One region of the Ureibacillus thermosphaericus genome, then DNA from elsewhere that is predicted to be linked to it. Evidence: riboswitches for the same ligand, from Rfam matches in the RefSeq annotation. Region 1 holds a riboswitch; the other holds the start of a gene.

Region 1 (8,328 bases):
ATGTTGCCGATTGAGGTATGCTAACTTCCTTTTTTAAATAGGAGCTATAAGTTACAAGGCACGAAAATCCTACCGCCAGTGCAAAAAAGGACTGTCCAAGAGCAAACAATAACGATTCCCCAGTAATATTTGAAAAATCAGGCCATAGGAAAAATTTTACCCCTTCCACTGCTCCATCTAAAGTTAAGCCGCGTACTACTAAAATAATAAATAGAATGAATAATAACGGCATCATAACTTTATTGGCTTTTTCAATTCCGTTTTGCACTCCTAATGCAATGACTAATACATTTGCTAAAGTAAATAGTGCAAGACCTAACAACGTAATCCATGGTGTCCCTATAACATAATTAAAAAAATCTCCTGGATTGGTATTCGGCTCAATGACTCCTCCAACCAATGAAACGCCACTGTATATAAATATCCATCCACCTACAACGCTGTAAAAGGATAGCATAATAAAGCAACCGATAACTCCTAACTTCCCAATCCAAGACCAGCGAAGATTATGGGGGGCTAATAATTTATATGCTGTTACTGCTTCTTTTTGAGTGCTACGACCAATAATATATTCCGATAATAGCATTGGCAATCCTATGAGAAGGGTGAAAATAACAACGATTAAGAAAAAAGCTCCCCCTCCGCTTTGACCTGTCACATAAGGCATTTTCCAAATAGCGCCGAGTCCAATGGCTGCCCCTGCCGAAGCTAATATAAATCCAATTTTACTCGTCCATTGCCCTTTATTTTGATCCATTGTAAAATTCCTTCCTTTATGACTTTAAACTAATAAACATGATGATTACATCATATCAATTTTTTAAAACAATATCATTAGCATTGCATAAATATAGTTAGAATTTTCTGTTAATTAATTTTTGTGAATTTGTGCCAAAAAGACAAAACCTAAAGAAAGGTGGCACTGCCCATTTGGTAAATATATACAGTTAAACCAGAGCGACAACGACAAAAGGGAGATTATGGACTGGCTCGCCCATCAAATTTTCGCAACCAAACATAAGCTGGTTTCCACAGAGCTCTCTTTAACCAACGAGTAATTCGAAGTAGAGATTTCTTACTTTTCATCTCCAATTGAATGAGAACATGTAAGCAATACGTGATAAGGGCTAAGAAAATTTGATTTTGAATAGCTGTTTCACTCATTCCATAAAAGTGCTTAATTTCTACGTGTTGCTTGAGCCATTTGAAAAAGAGTTCAATAGCCCAGCGAGATCGGTAAATATCACTTATCTCTTCTGGTTTTAAATCAAATCGGTTGGTGATGAAACGAAGTAAGTTCCCTTTTGTGTCCATAACTTCTAGTAGACGAAAGACATTTTCAGTACGATTTTGTGTGGTACCAATGTAGACCATTTTATCGGATAGAACGTGACAATCATCAGGAAGTGAAAATGTATAGACTTCACGAATGACTGCGTTTTTCTTCAGTCTTGAAACGAAGAAATAGCCATCATCTGTCATCCGATCAAAACGTTCATAGTCCACATAACCGCGGTCAAACACATACATGGCTTCTTTATCATCCACTAGGACTTCGAGTTGATTTCGGTCATGTTCTTTTGCTGTCGTAATCACTGCTTTTTCAGGATAGACGGTGTCTTTATCCATGAAAACGAGCCGTAAGTGTAGCTTTACACCAGCTTTTGTTTTACGAAATTTTGCCCATTTATAATTGGTCAAATTCAACGGGAGTGTACTTGAATCAATGATTTTCAGTGGCATATTCTTTCCGGTTTTATAATGGTACCGTTGAATTTTCCAAACAAGATCCAAGAACAAATTTGCAAGAATTAGTGGGTTGATCTGATTGTTTTTTCGGGATAGCTGAGAGGCACTTATCGATTCAAATCCGAGTGCTTTTTGAAGATCTTCGTCTACAAGTGCATCACTCATTTCCTCTAAGCTCTTAAATTCGAGCAGCTGGGCTACCAATAAAAGTTTAATATAGGCTTCTGTTGTCAGCTTTTTTGTGTAATAGTCCTGTTTCAATTCTTTGACTTGTTCGCTAAGTTTTTGAATATTTATGGGTGAAACCCATTTACCAAATGATGAAATTAGTGTATTCTTGTCCATAACGTTTATCCTTTACGATTGGATTTGGACAGGAACCACCTGTACTTCCATTGTAAAGGATTTTTTTGTTTCGAAATCAATAAAAAATTGAACATTCTTAGTATTTTGAATCATCAGATTTAATTAGTGCAATGCTAGTGAAACAATATAAACTTTCTATAATATTGATCGAACAGAAATATAATGTAAGTAATCATACAATTCCTTCAAAAGGGTATTCGTAATTTACTCAAAATAAAAGAGGTTTGCACAAAACAGCAAACCCCTAATAATCTATGTTCTATTATTGTTTTTGCAATAAATATTGTGCTCTTTGATTTTCAATCCAATTTCTCATCGTTCTAAATAACATCAATACTAACACCATCAACAAAATACCTTTGATAATATTAAATGGCAAAATTCCTAGAACGATAGTTTCTTTTACATCAAATGTACCCATTCCTAAGAAATATGTGTACATTGGCAGGAAAGCAACATAGTTTAATATGCTCATGCCAATTGACATCGTAAATGTTCCAGCTATCAGTCCAAAGATTAACCCTTTTACTGAATTAGTTCTTTTATATACATAGTAAACTGGCATGATAAACAAGATCCCTGTTGCAAAGTTTGCCATATGTCCCACTGGCACCCCAGTAGGAGCACCCATAAATAGCCAATTCAAGATATTTTTAATGAATTCAACTAAAATTCCTGCAACAGGTCCCATCGTAATTGCCGCAATCAATGCAGGAACATCACTAAAATCAATCTCTAAAAATACCGGAAAATACGGTAATGGAAAATTTAAAAACATTAAAATAAATGAAATACTCGATAGCATTGCGATTGTTACAAAAGAACGCAATTTCATTTTGTTCATTAGCACTCTCTCCTCTTTGCTGATTCAACTCGCAAGAAGAAAGGCACATAGTCGACTTCGTTAAAAATTAAAATCCCTTATGCCAAACTAGCATAAGGGAGAAAACGGGTACACGAAAAGTTATACATGACAAAAAGAGAATAGGAAAATAGTGCGTTGGATTAATACAAAAATTTCCAACACAATAATTGCCACGTGTCTGCGTTACATAACGAAAAACGACCGTACCTTCATCTTCTCCCATCCAGACTATACTGTCGGCTTTGGAATCTCACCAAATCCTGCTCAAAAAGAGCTCGCGGGCTTAAGAACAACCGTTCTAATACCGCCGGTCGGGAATCTCACCCTGCCCCGAAGATGAATCATTATTTTATTATTAACTTAGTAATATTATAGGAGTATTCCGAGTATTTGTAAAGGAATTAATATGAAGTAGTGAACTACCCCCCACCTATAGAGGTGGTGGCTTCGTGGTCAAGGTAACTTCTGTTACCAGATTACCCACGCTCAAAGGGCTGTTCCTTCCCCTGTTTTACCACCTACATGGCTAATTTTAGTAAGTTCTTTGATGCATTTATATCTCTATCATGGATAGTGCCACAGTTTGGGCACTTCCATTCTCTTAATGCTAAATTCTTTACTTCTACATTTTTATATCCACATTCACTACATATTTGACTTGATGCATAGTTTTGTGGTGCTATTATTATTTCTCTACCATACCAGTTAGCTTTGTATTCTAACATCTTTCTAAATTCTGACCATGAAACTTCACTTATTGCTTTTGCTAATCTGTGATTTTGTTGCATATTCTTTACCTTTAAGTCCTCCAAAACTATAACTTGGTTTTCGTTTATAATTTTAGAGGATAACTTGTGTAAAAAATCTTTCCTTTGATTTGCTATTTTCTCATGTAGTTTCGCAAGGTGTAACCTTGTTTTTTCATAATTCTTACCATGTTTTTGTTTTCTTGATAAATCCCTTTGGACTTTCTTTATTCTCTTTTCAGTTCTTCTTAACCATTTAGGATTTTCTATCTTTGTACCATCTGATAATACTAAAAAATCCTTTAATCCTAAATCTATTCCTACTTTTTTATCTGTGTTAGGTAATTTTTCTATTTCAGTTTCTACAAGTATTGAAGCATAATATTTACCTGTAGGTGTTTTTGATATTGTTACTGATTTTATTTTACCTTCAAACAATCTATGTTGTTTTATTTTTATCATAGTTTTTACTTTTGGTATTTTAAGATGACCATTTATAATTGCCACTGTACCATTTTGATTGTTTGTTGTATAAGATTGATAACCCTTCTTTTTCTTGAATTTAGGAAAGCCTACTTTTTTATCTCTGAAAAAGTTTTTATATGCTTTTTCTAAATTTATTTGTGCATTAGCAAGAGCAAGACTATCTGCTTCCTTTAGAAAAGGAAACTCTTTTTTATACTGCGCAGGTGTATTTTTTAGCATTTTTCCTGTTTGTTTATAATGCTCTATTTTGTCATAAAGCATTTTGTTATATATAAACCTTACACACCCAAATACTTTTGATAGATATTCTTCTTGTTCTTTAGTTGGATATATTCTGTATTTATATGCTCGAAGCATATTATCCTTTCTCTCCTTGACTTTCAATATATCCTTTTATTATTTCAATTGGCGCACCGCCTGTTGTTAGTAAACAATAACTTCTTGACCAAAAATATTCTTTCCACAATTGTTCTTTTATTTTAGGATATTCTTTTTTAATCAATCTTGATGAAGCACTTTTATAAGCATTTATAAATTTTGACAATTCACTATTCGGATGTGCTTTGAACAATATATGAACATGGTCTTTATCATGATTCCATTCTTGTAATGTAATATTATAATTGTCTTGTATTTTTTCAAATATCTCTTTTAGTCTGTTAGATATAATATCATCAATAACTTTTCTTCTATATTTTGTTACTAAAACAAGATGATAATACAACAAGAATACTGAATGGTTATTATTATCCAAAATCATTGATATATCACAACTCCTTCCTCTAATACTGATTAGACAGTATTAGGAAAGAATTGTCAAGCGACATTCATCACCCACTTATAGAAGTGGGCGACTTCTGTCGTTGATTAGGTTAAAACAATCATTCTTTATTATTATATAATCATCAGCTCCTAGTCCAAGCCCAAGCAAACGATCCTCATCTTCTCCTCTTGCCGTTGAAAAAATAACAGGTATATTCGAATATTGGCGAATGGTCGATAAGATAGAATCCATCGCCATCTGGCAACATCACATCTAAAATTGCTAGATCAGGCTTAATCAATTGAATCATTTGCTTTGCTTCTTCACAGTTTGTTGCTTGATAAATACGCTGAAACTGCAAAATGGGAGTTAATGATATTATTGCGACAGAGGCACTCACCCCGGCACTCCAATCAATTTTTAAATATATAAAAATATATGATCCCGGCATTTCTAATACTTCTTCTCAATCAATTTCAAAATACCCAAATGGAAAACTTTATCTATTTTCTAATACAGTATATGGCAACTCATTCGGTCCAACTGGAATTGGCAACGGTTTTGTAAAATCGAAACCTTCCCATTCTGTTTGTACAATGTTTTTAAATTGTACCGATTTATTAAATCCAGCTGCTGTTAATAACATCGCTTCAATCATTTGCATCGCTTCCACTTGATTATACTCAAATAAATCTAAGCGATTTTTAAATGTAATTATTACTACATCATGATTGACAGATACGGAATAATCAGCATTGGGTAAAATCACTGATTTGTAAATATCATTTGTACTTACCTTTAACGCTTCCATTGCTTCTTCTACTGTTGAATAAGTTTCTCTAAAATTTGGTGCTAAAAACTCCGATCCATCATTTTGCACATATTTAAAGTAACTATGTTGCTTTGATTTTTCAGTTAATAGGGTATATTCTTCCCCAATATCTTCTAAAATTACCGGTTCGCTGTTTTCATCAACAATTTCCATTTCACTGTAATCAGAGAAGGTATCTGTTAAAGTAGCATAATAAGTTGCCGCATCTTCATCATATGGATGATTATTCGGTAATTTATGAATAACCTTTCCTTCACTTTCTGTTATTTCACCCACATATGGATGATATTCATTAAACCCTAGTAACTTTTCATTTAACTGCGGAGCATATTCATTGTATAACTCCACCTGTGTTGGATTGTCTTTTCCAAAATCTTCTACAATTTTTTCATTTGGGATTAAGATTGTTACTGGAATGCTTTCTGCTTCATCGCTTGCAAGACCAATCTTGAAAAGAGTGTTTCCTTCCAATTGTTCAGGATATACAGCAGTTTTAATATCAGCGTCCGATGTTGACATAGGTGCAAAGTTTTCCTTTTCTTCCATGTCATTTGGAAGAGCAAAAGTTTCCATTTCCTGTTGATCTCCACTGGAATCATCTTGTTCACTATTTAATATTGCTTGTTCCTCCATTGAATTGTTCGTCAAAGATGGTATGAGAACAGCTGCAAATAACGCAGCACAAGCAGCAATCAACCATGGCATAATTTTCGTTTTCTTTTTAATAATTGGTGAATTTTTCGGAGGCTCTTCATCAAATACTCCATCTCTTTTTAATCGTTCAAATACTTCTTCTTTTGAACGGACATCATGAATTTTTGGAACATTTTTTAATAGCTCTTCAATTCGATCCTCATCCCAATGTTCATGATTCATTTTGACTCGCCTCCTTGTTTCGTGATAGTAATTCTCGCAATTGTTTAATTGCTCGGTGTTGTGTTGTTTTGACTTTACCTTCTGTCCAATTTAAAATTGCTGCAGTTTCAGCAATCGATAATTCCTGAAAATAGCGCATAATTATCACCATTTGTTGATCACCTGTACATTTTTCCAGCGCCTCTAGTATTTGCCTCGTCTCATCATTTAATTCTATGAAAGATTCTGGTGATTTTGTTGGTGATACTAGTTGTTCTGTTTCCCAATCAAAGGCGGTAAAAGAATGGGCTGAGCGAACTGCATTTTTTCGAAAATAATCAATTGCTACATTTTTTGCGATAGCAAAAAGCCAAGTTTTTTCAGAACTTTTCCCTTGAAAACGTTCGTATGATTTTAAAACACGAACGTATACTTCATGAGACAAATCTTCCGCAACCGATCGATCTTTTACTAAATAGATTAAAAATTGGAATACATCTTGATGATATTGATCATACAGTCGATGGAATATGGATTCTTTCAAATCCATGCCACCTCCATCCTTATTAATTTTGTCGTTTCAAATCGTAAAATGTTTCATTTTTTTCTGGACTTTAGAGAAAAAACGAAAACACCTAAGCGAGGGTAGTAAACATCCATTTTTTTACTATAATCTATGACTTGTGCAACAACGACTGGCAAACCTTTATGGGACGCCGTTTCCTTCGATTTTTCGTAACCAAATGTGAGCCGATTTCCATAAAGATGCCTTTAGATAACGACTAATTTGTAAATAACTTCGGTCACTATTTACGTTCAGCTGTGCTAATACATTTAAACAATACACAATCATCGCAACGTACACTTGGTTGTGGACGGCTTGTTCACTGTGACCAAAAAACTTTTTAATGTTCAGGTGCTGCTTCATCCATTTGAAGAACAGTTCAATCGCCCAGCGTGACTTGTAGATTTCAGCGATTTCAACTGCACTTAAATCAAAACGATTTGTCAGTAAATGAAGCTCATTTCCTTTTGTATCATGCAATTTGAGTAAGCGAAACACGTTTTCAGAACGATTTTGTGGTGTCCCAATGACAACCATTTCATCAGAGAATACGGGTGAATCTTCTGGTAACGAAAAGGATTCTAACACTCGGACAACAGCGTTTTTACGCAAACGGGTCACAAAGAAATAGCCATCTTCCGTCATTTGATCAAAGCGCCTATAATCCAAGTAACCACGATCAAACACGTACATGCATTCTTTGTCATCCACGAATACTTCTAGTTGACCACGATCATGTTCGTTGGCATTCGTGAGTACGGCTTTATCTGGATAGGAGAGTCCTTTTTCCATAAAAACAAGTCGTAAGTGAAGCTTTACTCCTGATTTTGTTTTTCGAAACTCTGCCCACTTATGATTGGTCAAATTAAGCGGTAATGTACTCGAATCAATGATTTTCAAAGGCGTTGTCACTTTTCTTCTTGTTTGGAAATTGGTTTTCCGATGAATTTGTGCCACTAAATCGAGAAAAATCGATTGAAAGAAAACCGTTGGAATGGCGTTGATTCGTCTCCCTAACTGTGAAAAACTAATCGATTCCAATCCCGTTGCTCGTTGTAATTCTTCTAAAAAGACAGCGTCACTCAACGCCCGTAAACTCTC
Region 2 (8,328 bases), 1.5 Mb from region 1:
TTTTTCAAATTCGCCATTTCAATCGCAGAAACAGCTGCATCATAACCTTTATTTCCAGCTTTTGTTCCAGCGCGTTCAATCGCTTGTTCAAGATTTTCCGTTGTAACAATTCCGAAAATGACTGGCACATTTGTTTGCAGAGAAACTTGTGCAATGCCTTTTGCTGCTTCATTACATACATAATCGTAATGAGTTGTAGAACCACGAATAACCGTTCCTAAACCGATTACCGCATCATACTCGCCAGTTTCAGCCATTTGTTTTGCAATAAACGGTATTTCAAAAGCACCCGGTACCCATGCCACATCAATATTTTCTTCATCCACTCCATGGCGCTTCAATCCATCCATTGCGCTATCTAGCAATTTACTTGTAATAAATTCGTTAAATCTTCCTACTACAATGCCAATTTTCAGCCCTGTTCCAACTAAATTTGCTTCAAATATTTTTCCCATTTCCAACTACTCCCTCTTCTAAAATGTAAATACAATATCTTTGTTTAAATAAAATGATGCATTTTTTCTCTTTTTGTTTTTAAATAAAAAGCATTAGCATTATTCGGTTCGATTTTAATTGGCACACGTTCCACAACTTGGATGCCATATTTCTCGATACCTTCAATTTTTTCTGGATTGTTCGTCATTAATCGAATTTTTGTAATGCCTAAGTCTTTTAACATTTGTGCACTTAATGCATAATCTCTCAACTCTGCAGGAAACCCAAGTTTCAGATTGGCTTCAACCGTATCAAAACCTTGTTCCTGTAATGCATATGCTTTGAGCTTATTAATTAATCCGATGCCGCGTCCTTCTTGTTGCATATATAATAGAACGCCTTTTCCTTCCTTCTCTATCATCTCTAATGACTTTTCTAACTGTGGACCACAATCGCAACGTTTTGAATGAAAAACATCTCCCGTTAAACAAGCTGAATGAATTCGTACAAGCGGTGTTTCTCCTTCATGGATATCCCCTTTTACTAAAGCCACATGTTCCAATCCATCAACATCATTTTCATAACCAATCATTCGAAAATTTCCGAATGTTGTCGGCATATTTACTGATGCTGCCCGACTTACAACCACTTCATTTCGGAAACGATAACGAACTAATTCCTCAATTGAAATAATTTTTAAATCATGTACTTTTGCGAATTTCAATAAATCATCGAGGCGAGACATTTTTCCGTCATCCCCCATAATTTCGCAAATCACACCCGCAGGAAATGATCCTGCAATCCTAGCTAGATCAACTGCAGCCTCTGTATGCCCTTGTCTTTCCAATACTCCATTTTTCTTGGCGATAAGCGGAAAAACATGTCCTGGTCTGCGAAAATCTTCTTTTTTCGCATCATCATCTATCATTTTTAAAATCGTTGTTGAACGCTCATATGCACTAATGCCTGTTGTCGTGCTAATATGGTCGATACTAACGGTAAATGCTGTTTGATGATTGTCTGTATTATTTGCAACCATTGTATGTAAATCCAATTTTTTTGCCAATTCTTCTGTGATGGGCGTACAAATTAAACCTCGGCCGTATGTCGCCATAAAATTGATGGTCTCTGGTGTTGCATGCTCTGCTAAAGCCACTAAATCCCCTTCGTTTTCCCGATTTTCATCATCCACAACGATGATGGTTTTCCCCTTTTTCAAATCTTCAATTGCTTCCTCGATTGTGTTCAACATTAAAACCACCATCCTTAAAATCCATTTTGAGTTAAAAATTCTAACGTAATTTTTGATTCTTCTTTTTGATTGATTTTCTTTAAATGATGTAACACGTATTTTCCCAACATATCCGTCTCAATATTCACTTGATCGCCAATCCCTTTCATTCCTAAAATCGTTTCTGAATACGTATGAGGAATGAGAGAAATTGTGACGCTTGTATCACTAACTCCAAAAATCGTCAAACTTGTCCCGTCAATCGTAATGGATCCTTTAGGAATACATTGTTCTAACAGTTCTTTCGGCATCTCAATTTCGTAATACACTGCATTGGATACCGGCTTTTTGCTGCGAATCGTTCCTACTCCATCCACATGACCCGACACCATATGGCCACCAAAACGTCCACCAGCTGCCATTGCCCTTTCTAAATTGACATAGTCTCCTTTTTTTAACTGATGAATCGTTGTGGCTTTTACAGTTTCCGGCATGACATCTACCGTCATTTCATCTTTTGTTAAATGAGTAACTGTTAGACAAACGCCATTGACAGCAATACTGTCTCCTAAAGACGCATCTGACACAATTTTTGGAGAATGAATAACGATTTTCATACTTTTTTCGTCTTTTTGAATAGCAGTGACAATTCCTTTGTCTTCAATTAAGCCAGTAAACATGTAAATCCCCCTCATTCTTTTAATAAAAGCAAAAACCCCATTAAGCGAAAACTTAACGGGGTTGGGAGAATGATGAATTTTTAGGCATGACAAAAAAGCCTGTGTACAGGCAAATTTTTCACGTATACCTAAATAAAAACTCCCGCTTATATGCGGGAGATAGAATGTAAAAAAGGGTATACTAAACTAGCCCATTAACTAACGATTAATGGGTATTTTTTACAAACCATCCTTCTCCCATCCAGACTTTCACTGTCGGCTTTGGATTCTCACCAAATCCTGCTCCAAAAGAGCTCGCGGGCTTAGAAGCATTGCTTCATCACCGCCGATTGGGAATTTCACCCGACCCCGAAGGATATAAAAATATTTAATTATCTATAACAATAACACTTATTTCGGAGAAAATCCACATAATCAACTTGATTTATTATCTTGCACTAATCATACATATGCAATTTTACCTATCCTTATTCGATTGCTATAATATTTGAAGATTGAATAAAGGACGTGAAATGATGTCTGAAAAAGTGCAAATCGAAATCGGTCAAAAATTTCCATTAACAATTAAACGACTTGGAATCAATGGTGAAGGTGTCGGCTTTTTCAAGCGGAATGTTGTATTCGTAAAAGGAGCACTTCCTGGTGAAGTCGTCACAGCAAAAGTTTCAAAAATCCATAAAAATTTTGCGGAGGCGGAAATTGTGCGAATTAGAGAAACTTCAAAAAATCGCATAACCCCTCCATGCAAAATTTATGAGCAATGTGGGGGATGCCAATTACAACACTTATCATACGAAGGACAATTAAAAGAAAAGCGTGATATCGTTATTCAAGCTTTAGAAAAATATGTACCACAGATTGCTGAAAATGCAGAAATACGTATTACTATTGGAATGGACAATCCATGGCATTATCGAAATAAAAGCTCTTTCCAGGTACGAAAAAATGGTAGCTATGTTTCTGCCGGATTGTTCGTCGAAGGCACGAATAAACTCTTAAATATCAATGATTGCATCGTACAACATCCTATAACAACAAAAATTACTGTCGGCATTCGAAAGCTTTTACAAAAACTGAACATTCCAATCTATGATGGAAAATCAAAAGGAATTGTTCGCACCATTGTCGTTCGTACAGGTATTCAAACAGGAGAAACACAAGTATGCCTTGTTACGACGAAAAAAGAAATTCCTAAAAAAGCGGAATTAATACAAGGCATAAAAAATTTGGATTCAAGCATTGTTTCCATCACTCAAAATATCAACCCTTCAAAAACTTCCTTGATTTTTGGGGATGATACCATTGTACTTGATGGCAAAGAGACGATACACGAAAAATTAGGAGAACTTGCTTTTGATTTATCTTCCCGCGCATTTTTCCAACTCAATCCAAAACAAACTGTTGTTTTATATGATGAAATCAAAAAAGCCGCGGGGTTAACTGGCAAAGAAACAGTTGTAGATGCCTATTGTGGTGTCGGAACTATCGGTTTATGGCTTGCAAAAGATGCAAAAGAAGTACGTGGAATGGATATCGTTCCTGAGTCCATTGAAGATGCTAAAAAAAATGCACAAAACCACGGATTTACTCATGCCAAATACTATAACGGTCCAGCAGAAGAGTGGCTTAAGAAATGGGCGAAAGAAGGATTTGTACCAGACGTTGTAACGGTCGATCCACCTCGTACTGGTCTTGCACCAAATTTTATTAAAACCGTATTAAAAATTAAACCAAAACGATTCGTCTATACTTCTTGCAACCCATCCACTTTCGCAAGGGATTTAAAAGAATTATCTAGGCTATACACCGTTGAATACATCCAACCAGTTGATATGTTCCCTCAGACAGCTCGGGTTGAAATAGTATCGAAATTAACTTTAAAAAAATAAGTGCTAGAAAAAGGGAGGACGGCTGAAAAATAATTTTAAGCCACCTCCTTTTTTAACTGACGTTAACACTTTCGTTACAAATAAATTGCGACGAAGCGGCGCGTTTAATGTGACCCCCATAGAAAAAGAAATATGTAGATCATAAAAATTTTGGCTATTATTTTATTTGGATTGACTATTATCTCGGACGAGTTGGCTATTATCTCTTTTGATTTGACTATTATCCCATCTCTACTGGAGAGAATTTTTGGCTTTGGCTATTATTTTATCTAGGTTGACTATTATCTCAGGCGAATTGGCTATTATCCCTTTGAATTTGACTATTATTTCATCTCTGCTGGAGCGAATTTTTGGCTTTGGCTATTATTTTATCTAGGTTGACTATTATCTCGGACGAGTTGGCTATTATCTCTTTGGATTTGACTATTATCCCATCTCTGATGATGCGAATTTTTGGCTTTGGCTATTATTTTATCTGGATTGACTATTATCTCTGGCGAATTGGCTATTATCTCACTGCTTTTGACTATTATCCCATCTCTGCTGATGCGAATTTTTGGCTTTGGCTATTATTTTATCTAGGTTGACTATTATCTCGGACGAGTTGGCTATTATCGCTTGGGTTTTGACTATTATCTTTTATTTGCTGGAGCGAATTTTCGGCTTTGGCTATTATTTTACCTAGATTGACTATTATCTCGGCCGAGTTGGCTATTATCCCTTTGAATTTGACTATTATTTCATCTCTGCTGGAGCGAATTTTTGGCTTTGGCTATTATTTTATCTAGGTTGACTATTATCTCGGACGAGTTGGCTATTATCCCTTTGAATTTGACTATTATCTCATCTCTGCTGATGCGAATTTTTGGCTTTGGCTATTATTTTACCTAGATTGACTATTATCTCGGCCGAGTTGGCTATTATCCCTTTGATTTTGACTATTATCCCATCTCTGCTAAAGCAAATTTTTGGCTTTGGCTATTATTTTACCTAGATTGACTATTATCTCGGCCGAGTTGGCTATTATCCCTTTGAATTTGACTATTATTTCATCTCTGCTGGAGCAAATTTTTGGCTTTGGCTATTATTTTACCTAGATTGACTATTATCTTGTCCGAGTTGGCTATTATCTTATTGGATTTGACTATTATCTCATCTCTGCTGGAGCGAATTTTTGGCTTTGGCTATTATTTTATCTAGGTTGACTATTATCTCGGACGAGTTGGCTATTATCCCTTTGAATTTGACTATTATCTCATCTCTGCTGATGCGAATTTTTGGATTTGGCTATTATTTTACCTAGATTGACTATTATCTCGGCCGAGTTGGCTATTATCCCTTTGAATTTGACTATTATTTCATCTCTGCTGGAGCAAATTTTTGGCTTTGGCTATTATTTTACCTAGATTGACTATTATCTTGTCCGAGTTGGCTATTATCTTATTGGATTTGACTATTATCTCATCTCTGCTGGAGCGAATTTTTGGCTTTGGCTATTATTTTATCTAGGTTGACTATTATCTCGGACGAGTTGGCTATTATCCCTTTGAATTTGACTATTATCTCATCTCTGCTGATGCGAATTTTTGGATTTGGCTATTATTTTACCTAGGTTGACTATTATCTCGGCCGAGTTGGCTATTATCGCTTGGGTTTTGACTATTATCTTTTATTTGCTGGAGCAAATTTTTGGCTTTGGCTATTATTTTATCTAGGTTGACTATTATCTCAGGCGAATTGGCTATTATCCCTTTGAATTTGACTATTATCTCATCTTTGCTGGAGCGAATTTTCGGCTTTGGCTATTATTTTACCTAGGTTGACTATTATCTTCGGCGAGTTGGCTATTATCTTTTTGGGTTTGACTATTATCCTATCTTTGCTGATGCGAATTTTTGGATTTGGCTATTATTTTATCTGGATTGACTATTATCTTGGCCGAGTTGGCTATTATCTCTTTGAATTTGACTATTATCCCATCTCTGCTGATGCGAATTTTTGGATTTGGCCTCACTAAAAATGTACTCTTATACATTCGACAGCACCTAAATTTAAAAAGATTATAATTCTTCATCGCTCTTCTTCCACTTTCCCCATAAAAATTCTCCTTATACTTTCCCTCGATAACTTCCACTCATTATGCTTTACATTTATTAGCTATTGCAATTTTACTTACCCAATAAGGAAAATTTCGATGGGCTGCAATCATCATTTTCCCTTTTTTATTTATTACACCTTTCATTCGTAAGTTCCGAATTATTTAAAGCTACATATATATATGAATAGTTATTTCGATTAGTAGAGGGGTGTATAAATGCCGACAATCAGTCTTTGCATGATTGTCAAAAATGAAGAAGAGGTTTTGGCAAATTGTTTATCAAGTGTAGAAGATATTTGTGATGAAATCATCATTGTCGATACGGGTTCGACAGATAGAACAAAAGAAATCGCAAGTAAATTTACAGATAAAATATATGACTTTACTTGGATTGATGACTTTTCAGCAGCGAGAAACTATTCATTCAGTCTTGCAACAAAAGATTATATTCTCTGGTTAGATGCTGATGATGTTATTCTTCCAGAAGAGCAAAAAAAGTTTAAAAAGCTGAAAAAAAACCTTAATAGCAATATTGATGCTGTCTCCATGAACTATATTGCCGCTACAGACGGAAATGGAAATCCAACCTTCCATTACCGAAGAAACCGCCTTGTGAAACGAAGCAAAGGATTTAAATGGATTGGACCTGTACATGAATATCTTGCTGTTCACGGAAATATATTGGAAGCGGACATTTCCATCCATCATAAAAAGAGAGAGAAAAAAGTGGATACTCAATCAATCGGCAGAAACCTAAGAATTTATGAAAATCGCATCAAAAATGGAGAAGAGTTTTCACCAAGAGATTTGTTTTATTATGCCAATGAGCTTAAAGATCATAAACAATACAATAAAGCGATTATTTATTATCAAGAATTTTTAGATGGAAAAAAAGGTTGGATAGAAGATAATATTCGGGCTTGCATATATATGGCCGACTGTTATGCTCGTCTCGGAGAAAAAGAGAATGAATTGATGGCTCTCTTTAAAACGTTTAACTATGATGAACCGAGATCTGAGGCCTGCTGCCGCATCGGAGACATCTTCCAAGCAAGAAAAGACTTCAAAACAGCTTTGTTTTGGTATCAGTTGGCTGTGAAAATGAAACATAAAAAAACAGGCGGCTTTCACCATACTTCTTACACAACCTGGTATCCGCATCTCGCTCTATGCGTTTGCTATTGGCAATTAGGAAATGTTGGAGAATCAATTAAACACCACGAATTGACGAAACAATATATCCCAAATGATCCGAAAGTTTTATATAATGAAGAATTTTTTCAAAGCTACTTAAAAAATCAAAATAGGAAAGATAGCGTTAAATAGTAAGTCTAAAATATTGAAGGTGAATTTCCTTATTTTCGATTAATTCGAAGTTAGAAAACGAAAAGCCCTATTTCCAAAAACAAAAATGAAAGGATGAGCAAACTGGGGCAACCTCAACTACCTGAAAGCATTAAACTTGGGCAACATGTGGTAATTGAAGAAGGGGTCACAATCGGAGAAAATGTTACGATTGGACATCATACAGTAATCCTAAAAAACACGATTATTGGTGACAATGTAATCATTGGATCCAATTGTGTTTTAGGGGTCAAAAAAAGCGGAAATCAAAAAATGAGGGCATCCAATGTGAAACAGCCTCATCTAATCATCGGAGAAAATACAAAAATCGGAAATAATGTAACGATTTACGCTGGCTCAGAGATTGCAGACCACGTTTTTGTTGCTGACCATGCTAGCATTCGAGAGAATTCAACAATCGGCAGCCAAACAGTTATTGGCAGAGGTGCTATTGTTGAGCTAAATACGTCAATTGGGAAAAGATGTACAATACAAACCTTGGCCTATATAACTGGTGATACCATTTTAGAGGATGATGTTTTTATCGGTCCATGTGTGTCTATGTCAAATGATAAATACATGGGGTTAAAACCGTATGAATTAAAAGGAGCGCATATTAAAAAAGGAGCGAAAATTGGAAATAACGCTACC

Evidence for each region. Region 1 has a riboswitch for FMN ahead of UtA1_RS09125 (ECF transporter S component). Riboswitches for the same ligand answer to the same signal wherever they lie in the genome.
Region 2: it holds a riboswitch for FMN, as region 1 does, so the genes downstream of both, ribE (riboflavin synthase) here and UtA1_RS09125 (ECF transporter S component) in region 1, are expected to answer to the same signal.

Annotation. Positions count from the first base shown of each region.
Region 1 is NZ_AP018335.1:1,889,569-1,897,896, reverse strand. It holds gene UtA1_RS09135 (sodium-dependent transporter) at 1-757, opposite strand, end outside; gene UtA1_RS09130 (IS4 family transposase) at 979-2,094, opposite strand; gene UtA1_RS09125 (ECF transporter S component) at 2,378-2,959, opposite strand; FMN riboswitch at 3,188-3,322, opposite strand; gene tnpB (IS200/IS605 family element RNA-guided endonuclease TnpB) at 3,499-4,569, opposite strand; gene tnpA (IS200/IS605 family transposase) at 4,571-4,972, opposite strand; partial or broken gene UtA1_RS17160 (response regulator) at 5,105-5,375, opposite strand; gene UtA1_RS09105 (hypothetical protein) at 5,475-6,683, opposite strand; gene UtA1_RS09100 (RNA polymerase sigma factor SigX) at 6,673-7,206, opposite strand; gene UtA1_RS09095 (IS4 family transposase) at 7,369-8,328, opposite strand, start outside.
Region 2 is NZ_AP018335.1:3,373,983-3,382,310, forward strand. It holds gene ribH (6,7-dimethyl-8-ribityllumazine synthase) at 1-455, opposite strand, end outside; gene UtA1_RS16350 (bifunctional 3,4-dihydroxy-2-butanone-4-phosphate synthase/GTP cyclohydrolase II) at 500-1,687, opposite strand; gene ribE (riboflavin synthase) at 1,702-2,346, opposite strand; FMN riboswitch at 2,572-2,706, opposite strand; gene rlmD (23S rRNA (uracil(1939)-C(5))-methyltransferase RlmD) at 2,862-4,235, shown strand; gene UtA1_RS16365 (glycosyltransferase family 2 protein) at 6,550-7,659, shown strand; gene UtA1_RS16370 (DapH/DapD/GlmU-related protein) at 7,753-8,328, shown strand, end outside.